Linked DNA regions of Marichromatium purpuratum 984. Each later gene encodes a partner of the first gene's protein in a complex. Links are inferred from orthologs where the notes say so. Each region holds a gene or a part of one and is shown on either strand. Other genes may lie near its edges.

Evidence for each region. The genes of interacting proteins can lie anywhere in the genome.
Region 2: the proteins of accD (region 1) and accB are in contact, whole or in part, in a solved structure (PDB 8UXZ), measured with the Escherichia coli proteins. The link is inferred for Marichromatium purpuratum 984 from one-to-one orthologs.

What each region holds. Positions count from the first base shown.
Region 1 is NZ_CP007031.1:1,474,740-1,480,871, reverse strand. The notes cover bases 1-3,000. They hold accD (acetyl-CoA carboxylase, carboxyltransferase subunit beta), read right to left. Parts: upstream 1,954-3,000; coding sequence 1,048-1,953; downstream 1-1,047. Other genes in these bases: trpB (tryptophan synthase subunit beta), read right to left, coding at 2,789-3,000; trpA (tryptophan synthase subunit alpha), read right to left, coding at 1,950-2,792; folC (bifunctional tetrahydrofolate synthase/dihydrofolate synthase), read right to left, coding at 1-1,045. In the rest of the region: more of trpB, read right to left, coding at 3,001-4,039; MARPU_RS06660 (phosphoribosylanthranilate isomerase), read right to left, coding at 4,020-4,649; tRNA pseudouridine(38-40) synthase TruA, read right to left, coding at 4,673-5,455; MARPU_RS06650 (FimV/HubP family polar landmark protein), read right to left, coding at 5,567-6,132.
Region 2 is NZ_CP007031.1:247,796-251,699, forward strand. The notes cover bases 976-3,904. They hold accB (acetyl-CoA carboxylase biotin carboxyl carrier protein), read right to left. Parts: upstream 2,708-3,904; coding sequence 2,243-2,707; downstream 976-2,242. Other genes in these bases: accC (acetyl-CoA carboxylase biotin carboxylase subunit), read right to left, coding at 976-2,143; aroQ (type II 3-dehydroquinate dehydratase), read right to left, coding at 2,710-3,171; MARPU_RS01100 (TlpA family protein disulfide reductase), read right to left, coding at 3,304-3,873; dsbD (protein-disulfide reductase DsbD), read right to left, coding at 3,870-3,904. Outside these bases: prmA (50S ribosomal protein L11 methyltransferase), read right to left, coding at 1-60; more of accC, read right to left, coding at 803-975. UniProt on the Escherichia coli protein: This protein is a component of the acetyl coenzyme A carboxylase complex; first, biotin carboxylase catalyzes the carboxylation of the carrier protein and then the transcarboxylase transfers the carboxyl group to form malonyl-CoA.

The DNA of each region.
Region 1 (6,132 bases):
CCTGATCGGCGAGCGCCGCGAACAGCGCCTCCGGCTCCTTGTCGGCGAGCATCGCCAGCACCACCCGCACCGCTAGACCACGACTGGCGAAGGCACGCAGATTGGTCGCCAGCGCGGCGGCAGCCTGGGCGTTGTGGGCGACATCGAGGATATGACTCGGGGTCCCCGGCAACACCTGGAAGCGCCCCGGCAGGCGGGCGCGCCCGAGCCCCTGACGCAGGGCGTTGCGCGGGATCGGCAGGCGCTCGCGCAGGGCATCGAGTGCGGTGATCGCCGCAGCGGCGTTGTCGCGCTGGAAATCGCCGCGCATCGCCGGCAACGGCAGCGCATGACGGCGACCATCGGGACCCTGCCACTCCCAGCCGGCCTCGGCGCCGTGACGGTCGAACTCCACGCCCTGCTGCAGTGGGCGCGCGCCGCAGCCGAGCGCGGCCTCGCGCAGGGCCGCCGGCGCGTCGCGCTGACCGATCACCGCGGCGCGAGCGGGACGGAAGATCCCCGCCTTCTCGCGGGCGATGTCATCGAGGCTCTCACCCAGCCAATCGGTATGGTCGAGTCCGATCGAGGTCACCACGGCAACATCGGCATCGATCAGGTTGACCGCATCGAGCCGTCCGCCGAGCCCGACCTCGAGCACCACCAGATCGAGCCCGGCGCGCGCGAAGAGATCGAGCGCGGCCAGGGTGGCGAACTCGAAATAGGTCAGCGAGATCTCGCCCCGGGCCTGGTCGATACGGTCGAAGGCACCGATCAATGCGGCGTCGTCGACCGGCTCGCCGTCGATGCGGATACGCTCGTTGTAGTGCACCAGATGCGGCGAACCGTAGGTGCCGCAGCGATAGCCGGCAGCCAGCGCGGTGGCCTCGAGCATGGCCACGCAGGAGCCCTTGCCGTTAGTGCCGGCGACGGAGATCACCGGGCAGGCGAAGGAACCATGTTCGAGACGCCGCCACACCGCGCGGACCCGATCGAGTCCCAGCTCCATCGTCCGCGGGTGCAGCGCGGCCTGCCAGTCGAGCCAGGCATCCAGAGTGTCGAAGCGCATCGTCAGACCGGCACCACGGTACGGCAGTAGCGCGGCCGATGGCCGAGGATCGCCAACAGGTCGGCGACCCGCTCGCGCAGGTCGCGACGATCGAGGATCATGTCGATCGCCCCCTTCTCGAGCAGGAACTCGCTGCGCTGGAAGCCCTCGGGGAGCTTCTCGTGCACGGTCTGCTCGATCACCCGCGGCCCGGCAAAGCCGATCAGCGCGCCGGGCTCGGCGATGTTGATGTCGCCGAGCATCGCCAGACTGGCCGAGACGCCGCCCATGGTCGGGTCGGTGAGCACCGAGACGAAGGGCAGTCCACGCTCGCGCATGCGCCCGAGCGCCGCGCTGGTCTTGGCCATCTGCATCAGCGAGAACAGGCTCTCCTGCATCCGCGCGCCACCACTGGCGGAGAAGCAGACATAGGGCGAGGACTGCTCGATCGCCGCCTCCACGCCGCGCACGAAGCGCTCGCCGACCACCGACCCCATAGAACCGCCCATGAACTTGAACTCGAAGGCGCTGGCCACGATCGGCTCGCCCTTGAGTTCACCGCGCATGGTGATCAACGCCTCCCTCTCGCCGCTTAGCTTCTGCGCCTGAGCGATGCGATCCTTGTACTTCTTCAGGTCCTTGAACTTAAGCGGATCGAGCGACTCGAGTTCGGCGCCGATCTCCTCGCGCGAGTCGGGGTCGAGAAAGGCCTCGAGACGCTTGCGCGCGGTGAGACGGTTGTGATGGTTGCACTTGGGGCAGACCTCGAGATTACGCTCGAGCTCGGCGCGATAGAGGATCGCCTGACAGCCCGGACACTTGGCCCAGACGCCCTCGGGCACGGCGCGCTTGTTGCTCGCCTCGGTGCGGATGCGGCTGGTGACCAGTTTCTCGAACCAGCTTTTGCTCTTGTCGACTGCCTGCTTCACGATGTTACCTGCTCGGGTCGGTTGGCGGCCGCGTCGGCAGCGTCGATGGCGCCACGCAGCTCGGCGATGAAGTCCCCAATGGTCGGCGGGATCGCCTCGGGCGTCTCGGCCAGCGCCTCGATCCGCTTGACGATGGCGCTGCCGACGATCACCGCGTCGGCAACAGCGGCCACCCGCGCAGCGGTCTCGCCGTCCTTGATGCCAAAGCCGACACCGACCGGCAGCGGGATGCGCGCGCGGATGGTCTCGACCTTGGCGGCCACCTCGTCGGCGTCGAGATTGGCCGCCCCGGTCACGCCCTTGACCGAGACGTAGTAGACGAAGCCCGAGGCGACCTCGCCGATGCGCGAGATCCGCCGCTCGGTCGAGGTCGGCGCCAGCAGATAGACCAGATCGACCGACTCGGTCCGCAGCGCCTGGACCAGCTCGTGCCCCTCCTCCGGGGGCACGTCGACGATCAGCACACCGTCGAGCCCGGCCGCGGCGGCGGCGCGGGCGAAGCGCCCATAGCCCATCACCTCGATCGGATTGAGATAGCCCATGGCTACCACCGGGGTATCGGCATCACGCTCGCGGAACTGGCGCACCATCTCCAGCACGTCGGCGAGCGAGACACCGCGCGCGAGGGCGCGCTCGGTGGCGCGTTGGATCACCGGGCCGTCGGCGATGGGGTCGGAGAACGGCACCCCCAGCTCGATCAGGTCGGCGCCGGCAGCGACCATCGCGTGCATCAGCTCGACGGTGGTCTCGGGACGTGGGTCGCCGGCGGTGATGAAGGGGATCAGCGCAGTGCGATGCGTCGCGCGCAGCTGTTCAAAACGTGTCGAGATCCGGCTCATAGCGTCAACCCATCGAGTTTGGCGACCGTGTGCATGTCCTTGTCCCCGCGACCGGAGAGATTCACCAGGATGCTCTGATCGGGGCGCATCCCGGGGGCGATTTTCTGCACATAGGCCAGCGCATGGCTGGACTCGAGCGCGGGAATGATGCCCTCGGTGCGGGTGAGGTGATGGAAAGCGGCGATCACCTCGGCATCGGTGACCGCGTCATAGCTGACCCGACCGCAGTCCTTGAGCCAGGCGTGCTCGGGACCGACACCGGGATAGTCGAGCCCGGCCGAGATCGAGTGGGTCTCAATGATCTGACCGTCGGCGTCCTCCATCAGATAGGTGCGGTTGCCGTGCAGCACCCCGGGGGTACCGGCGCACAACGGCGCGGCGTGACGGCCGCTGGCGATGCCCTCGCCGCCGGCCTCGACCCCGTAGATCGCCACCGAGGTGTCGCCGAGGAAGGGGTGGAACAGGCCGATGGCGTTGGAGCCGCCGCCGACACAGGCGACCAGGGCATCGGGCAGGCGCCCGGTGCGCTCGAGCATCTGCGCCCGCGCCTCGCGGCCGATCACCGTCTGGAAATCGCGCACCATCGCCGGATAGGGGTGTGGCCCGGCGACCGTACCGATGATGTAGAAGGTGTTGTCGATGTTGGTGACCCAGTCGCGCATCGCCTCGTTCATCGCGTCCTTGAGGGTGCGCGAGCCGGACTTGACCGGCACCACCTCGGCGCCGAGCAGACGCATGCGATAGACGTTGGCCTCCTGGCGGGCGACGTCGACCTCGCCCATGTAGACCACGCACTCGAGCCCGAGCCGCGCGGCGACCGTGGCGGTGGCCACGCCGTGCTGACCGGCACCGGTCTCGGCGATAATCCGGGTCTTGCCCATGCGCCGCGCCAGCAGCGCCTGGCCGATGGTGTTGTTGACCTTGTGCGCACCGGTGTGATTGAGGTCCTCGCGCTTGAGATAGATCTGCGCGCCGCCGAGTTCGCGGCTCCAGCGCTTGGCGTGATAGAGCGCCGAGGGACGACCGACGTAGTCGCGCAGGTCGGCGTCGAGTTCGGCGAGGAACTCGGGATCCTCGCGAAACCGCTCATAGGCCTCGCGCAACTCATCGAGCGCATAGACCAGCGTCTCGGGCACGAAGGTACCGCCATAGGGTCCGAAGTGACCATCGGCGTCGGGCAGGTCGTAGTGCCCCTGGCTGGCGGCCCGCTGGCTCAGCGGACGCGTGCTATCGGCATCTGTCGCCATCTCTTACCCCTGTCATGAAGGCGGAAATCTTTGCGTGATCCTTGACCCCTTTCGACGCCTCGACGCCACCACTGACATCGACGCCGAAGGGCCGCACCGCGGCGATCGCCGCGGCGACGTTGTCCGGCGCGAGACCACCGGCGAGCACGATCTCGCCGCGCAGCGCCTGCGGGATCCGCGCCCAGTCGAAACGCTCACCGGTGCCCCCGGCGACCCCGGCGCGATAGGTATCGAGCAGCAGCCCGGCGGCGCCGGCATAGCGCGCGCGCACCGCCTCGAGCAGGATGCCCGGGCGCATCCGTACCGCCTTGATCCAGCGCCGCGCGAAGGCCGCGCAATACTCGGGCGGCTCCTCGCCGTGGAACTGCAGCAGCTCCAGCGGCACCTGGCGCAGGGTCTCGCGCACTCGCTCGGGGTCGGCGTCGACGAACAGGCCCACGGCGGTGACGAAGGGCGGTAACCGCTCGCACAGCGCCCGTGCCTGCGCGATGGAGACGGCGCGCGGGCTGTCGGGATGGAACACCAATCCGACGGCATCGGCGCCGGCAACGCTCACCGCGTCGATATCCGCGGCACAGGTCAGCCCACAGATCTTAACCCGGGTTCTGATCATGGCGTAAACCTCCCAGAGCCTCAGTCCGCCGCCAGTCGCTGCAACGGCGTACGATACGCCGCCTGCGGCAGGGCGACGTGCTCGGGATAGTCGGCGCGCACGAAGAACAGCCCCTGGGGCGGCGCGGTAACGCCACCGAGGGTACGATCACGCACCGCCAGAAGCTCACGAGTCCAGCCGACCTCGGCCTCGCCGCGGCCGATCGCCACCAGCACCCCGGCGATGTTACGCACCATGTGATGGAGGAAGCCGTTGGCGCCGATACGCAGGATCACCAGATCGTCCTCGGCGTCGACCTCGAGATAGTGCACCCGGCGCACCGGACTCTTGGCCTGGCAGGCCACGGCGCGGAAGCTGGAGAAGTCGTGCTCGCCGACCAGCGCGCGCGCAGCCTCGCGCATCCGCGCCAGATCGAGCGCATCGTGGACCCACACGGCGCGATTGCGCGCGAGCGGCGAGCGGGTGCGGCGCACCTGCAGCTGATAGCGATAATGGCGCGCCACTGCGCTGAAACGCGCGTGGAAGTCGCCTTCGACCCGGTGCGCCCAGCGCACCGCCACGTCGGGCGGCAGGTTGACGTTGGTGCCGAGCACCCAGGAGCGCTCGCTGCGCGAGGCGGTGGTGTCGAAGTGCACCACCTGCTCGAAGGCATGGACGCCGGTGTCGGTGCGCCCGGCGCACTGTACACCGAGCGGATGATCGGCCACCCGCGAGATCGCCGCCTCCAGGCATTGTTGCACGGTACGCACCCCGACCTGGGTCTGCCAGCCGTGAAAATCAGAGCCGTCGTACTCGACGCCCATCACGATTCGTCCAGGCGTCACGCCGGTCTCTCTCCTGTGAATAACTGCAGGGACACGGACGTGTCCCACCCCCGCGACGCGGGGGCTGTCGATCGTTTCATGCGCGACCCGTCACCCCAGCTTGTCGAGGAGTTGACGGGCCTCCTGGCGCTGGTCCTCGCGACCGTCGGCGAGCACCTCTTCGAGGATCCCGCGCGCGGCCTCCTTATCGTCCATATCGAGATAGGCGCGGGCGAGATCGAGCTTGGTGGCGTTCTCGTCCCACAGCCCGGAGTCCATCTCCCACTGCGAGAGCAGGAACTCGCTCGGATCGGTGTCGGCCACCGGCTTGACCTCACCGCCACCCGCGGGACGGGCAGAGGGCTCGGGGGCGAGCGGCTGGGGCGTGCTCTGCGGCGCCAGGTCGGTATCGGAGAAACCGTCGAGATCCTCCAGGGTCAGCATCAGTTCGGAGTCATCGTCGACGGCGGGCTTCGACGCCCCGTCGGAATCGCTCGGCGCCTCCGGGGCGGACGGGCGCGGGACCGCCGCCCGCTCATCACCGAGACCGCCGTCACCGGTGGCGCGTGCCGCCTCGACCGGCGCCGACTCCTCGAGATCGGTGTCGTCGAACAGCAGCGGCAGATCGAAGTCATCGGCATCGACCTCGGTCTCGGGCTTGGGCTTGGGGGCCTCGC
Region 2 (3,904 bases), 1.2 Mb from region 1 along the record:
GATGGCGAGCCGTTCGGCCTGTTCGCGGGGGGCATCGAATCTGAGCTGAAGCCAGGGCATGGGGCGCGCGTCCTCTGAAACAAACCTGAAATCATAGCATCCGCGCGCGAGACTGGGGCGGGTGGCGATCAGCTTCCAGCTACCAGCTACCAGCCGCCAGCCACTTGCTGCCAGCGTCGTAGGATGCGCAAAGCGCAGCGTGCCCATCGAGGCGCACGCAGGCGCCGGGCACGCTGCGCTTTGCTCGGCCTACGGGACGGGTCGCAGTTGGCCGGGAATCGACCGTCATCCACGCCCAAAAACCCTTCGGGTCCTTGGTGTCTTTGCGGTTCGGAACAGCCGCCAGCCGCCAGCCGTCAGCCACCAGCCACCAGCCGCCAGCCGCCAGCCGCCAGCTGTCAGCTGTCAGCTGTCAGCTGTCAGCTGTCAGCCGCCGGGAGATTGAACCGCCAAGATATCGTCTTGCCCGTCAATCGCTGATCATGCATACCAGCCTTCCCGACTGGAGGCTGGAAGCTGATCGCTGGAAGCTGGTCCGAACCGCCAGGACACAAAGGACGCGAAGAAAGCGATCAGCCTTCAGTAATCAGTCTCCAGTGTCGGTATGCGATCAACCGCGACGCGACGAGACACCCCAGCCTCTCACTGGAGGCTGGCAGCTGGAAGCCTTTCTTCATCTTCGCGCTCTTGGTGTCTTGGCGGTTCACACTCTGACTGGAGACTGGAGACTGGAGACTGGAGACTGGAGACTGGAGACTGGAGACTGGAGGAGCGGGGCGGGCGGGTGCCCGCCCCGAGAGGCTCAGAGACCGAGCATCTTCTCGAGATAGTGGATGTTGGGTCCACCGGCGAGGAAGGCGCCGTCGCGCATGATGGTGCGCTGGAGCTTGATGTTGGTGTCGATGCCGTCGACGATGGTCTCGCGCAGCGCGCTACACATGCGTGCGACGGCGGCCTCGCGATCCTCACCGTGGGTGATCAGCTTGCCGATCATCGAGTCGTAGTAACAGGGCACCGTGTAGCCGGAATAGATGTGCGTCTCCAGCCGTACGCCGGGGCCGCCGGGGGCGTGGAACTCGGTGATCTTGCCCGGGCTGGGCATGAAGGTCTCGGAGTTCTCGGCGTTGATCCGGCACTCGATGGCGTGTCCGCGGATCTCGATGTCCTCCTGACGGTAGCGCAGCGGTTCGCCGGCGGCGATCAGGATCTGTTCCTTGATGATGTCGATGCCGGTGACCATCTCGGTGACCGGGTGTTCGACCTGGACGCGGGTGTTCATCTCGATGAAGTAGAACTGCCCGTTCTCGTAGAGGAACTCGAAGGTGCCGGCGCCACGATAGCCGATGGTGCGGCAGGCCTCGGCGCAGCGCTCGCCGATCTCGCGGCGCTGCGCCTCGGTGATGCCGGGGGCCGGGGCCTCCTCGACCACCTTCTGGTGACGGCGCTGCATCGAGCAGTCGCGCTCACCGAGATGGATGGCGTTGCCCATCTGGTCGGCGAGCACCTGGAACTCGATGTGACGCGGGTTCTCCAGGTACTTCTCCATGTAGACCATGTCGTTGCCGAAGGCCGCGGCGGCCTCGGCCTTGGTCAGCGAGATGGCGTTGAGCAGGGTGGCCTCGGAGTGCACCACGCGCATGCCGCGTCCGCCGCCGCCGCCCGATGCCTTGATGATCACCGGGTAGCCGATCTCGCGCGCCAGCTCCAGGGTGCGCTTCTTGTTGTCGTCGAGCGGGCCGCCCGAGCCGGGGACGCAGGGCACGCCGGCGGCCTTCATCGCCTCGATCGCCGAGACCTTGTCGCCCATCAGGCGGATGGTCTCGGGGCGCGGGCCGATGAAGATGAAGCCGGAGTGCTCGACGCGCTCGGCGAAGTCGGCGTTCTCTGAGAGGAAGCCGTAGCCGGGGTGGATGGCAACGGTGTCGGTGACCTCAGCGGCGCTGATCAGCGCCGGGATGTTGAGGTAGCTCTGCTGGGATGCCGCCGGGCCGATGCAGACGGCCTCGTCGGCCAGCAGGACGTGCTTGAGGTCGCGGTCGGCCTCGGAGTGTACCGCGACCGTCTTGATACCGAGTTCGCGACAGGCGCGCAGCACCCGGAGCGCGATCTCGCCGCGGTTCGCGATCAGAACCTTCTCGATCATTGCAGCCATGATTGCAGTGTCTTCTGTAGCGGTTGCCAGGCTGCGCCACCGAGGTGGCGCAGGGTCGACGCTCGCGCGAGGGGGCGTCCCCTCACTCGATCACTCGATCACGAACAGCGGCTGGTTGTATTCGACCGGCTGACCGTTCTCCACCAGGATGCGCTTGACGGTACCCGCCTGTTCGCACTCGATCTGGTTGAGGATCTTCATCGCTTCGATGATGCACAGGGTCTCGCCGGTCTTGACCGACTGGCCCTCCTCGACGAAGGACTTGGCGCCCGGCGCCGGGGCGCGGTAGAAGGTGCCGACCATCGGCGAACGCACGACCTCGCCCTGGAGTTCGAGCGGGGCCTCGTCATCGCCCTCGTCGGCGCTGCTCGCGGCAACGCTCGCCGCGGGTGCGGCCGGGGCCGGAGCCGCGGCTTGCTGCGGGGTGTAGACCGGCATGGCGGTGCTGCCGTGGCGGCTGATGCGCACGGATTCCTCGCCCTCGTGGATCTCGATCTCGGCGACGTCGGATTGCTCCAACAGCTCGATCAGCTTCTTAACCTTGCGGATGTCCATGGTCAGTGTTTCTCGTTCGTGTGGTCTTGCGCCACGCGGGTGAGCGCAGCGCGCAGCGCCAGTGCGTATCCCTCGGCTCCGAGCCCGCAGATCACTCCCTCCGCGATGTCGGAGAAGTAGGAGTGCGCGCGAAACGGCTCGCGGGCGTGCACGTTCGACAGGTGCACCTCGATGAAGGGGATCGCGACCCCCAGCAGCGCATCGCGCAGGGCGACGCTGGTGTGGGTGAAGGCGGCCGGATTGATGATGATGAAGCGCACGTTCTCGTGTGCCGCGCGGTGGACTGCGTCGACCAGGACGTGCTCGGCGTTGCTCTGCAGGAAGGCGAGGTCGTGTCCTGCCCGTGCAGCCATCTGCTGCAGCTCGCGCTCGATGTCGGCCAGCGTGGTGCTGCCGTAGTGCGCGGGCTCGCGGGTGCCGAGGAGGTTGAGATTGGGTCCGTTCAGGACCAGGATCGCGGCCATGTCGCCAGCTGCCTCGCCGAAGGTTGCAACGGTTTCGGATCCACTATTTCGGCTTTGAATAGTAGTGAACCGCCGCGAATTGTCCGTATTTTACGGGATGATGTCCAGCTGGTTCGGCGAATTCACGCCCCGTCAGCGGGCGCTCGCGGGGTCGTCAGCGAGTCGGGCGGCGAGTTGTTCGAATTGTGCCTGATCGAGCACCCCGGTGTGGCTGAAGATGCGCCGGCCACGGGCGTCGAAGGCGACGGTGAAGGGCAGTCCCTCGACGCGGTTGCCGAGGCGCCGGGCGAGGTCGATGGCCTCGAGATCGGCGAGCAGCACGGTGAGATCGAGCGGGTGTTCGGCGAGGAAGGCGCGGGTCGTCTCCGGGCGGTCGACGGCGATCGCCACCACCGCCAATCCGGTGGTGGCATGGGCGCTGGCGAAGCGCTCGAGTCGCGGTAGCTCTTCGGCGCAGTCTGGGCACCAGACTGCCCAGAAGTTGAGGACCAGCGGGCGGCCGGCCCAAGCGTTGCTGGTGTGTTCGCGCCCACCGAGATCGGACAGGCGGAAGTCCGGCAGCTGGTCGAGCGTGCCGCCGCGCAGCCCGACGTGATGGTCACGGTCGGCGCCCTGGTCGAGCCAGCGCTGACCGAGGACCGCCGCGCCGATGCTGATGCCGCCGGCCAGTGCGGTGACCAGCACCACCTTGACCGGGTTCACGGCGCGGCCCGGCGCAGGTGATCGGCGAAGG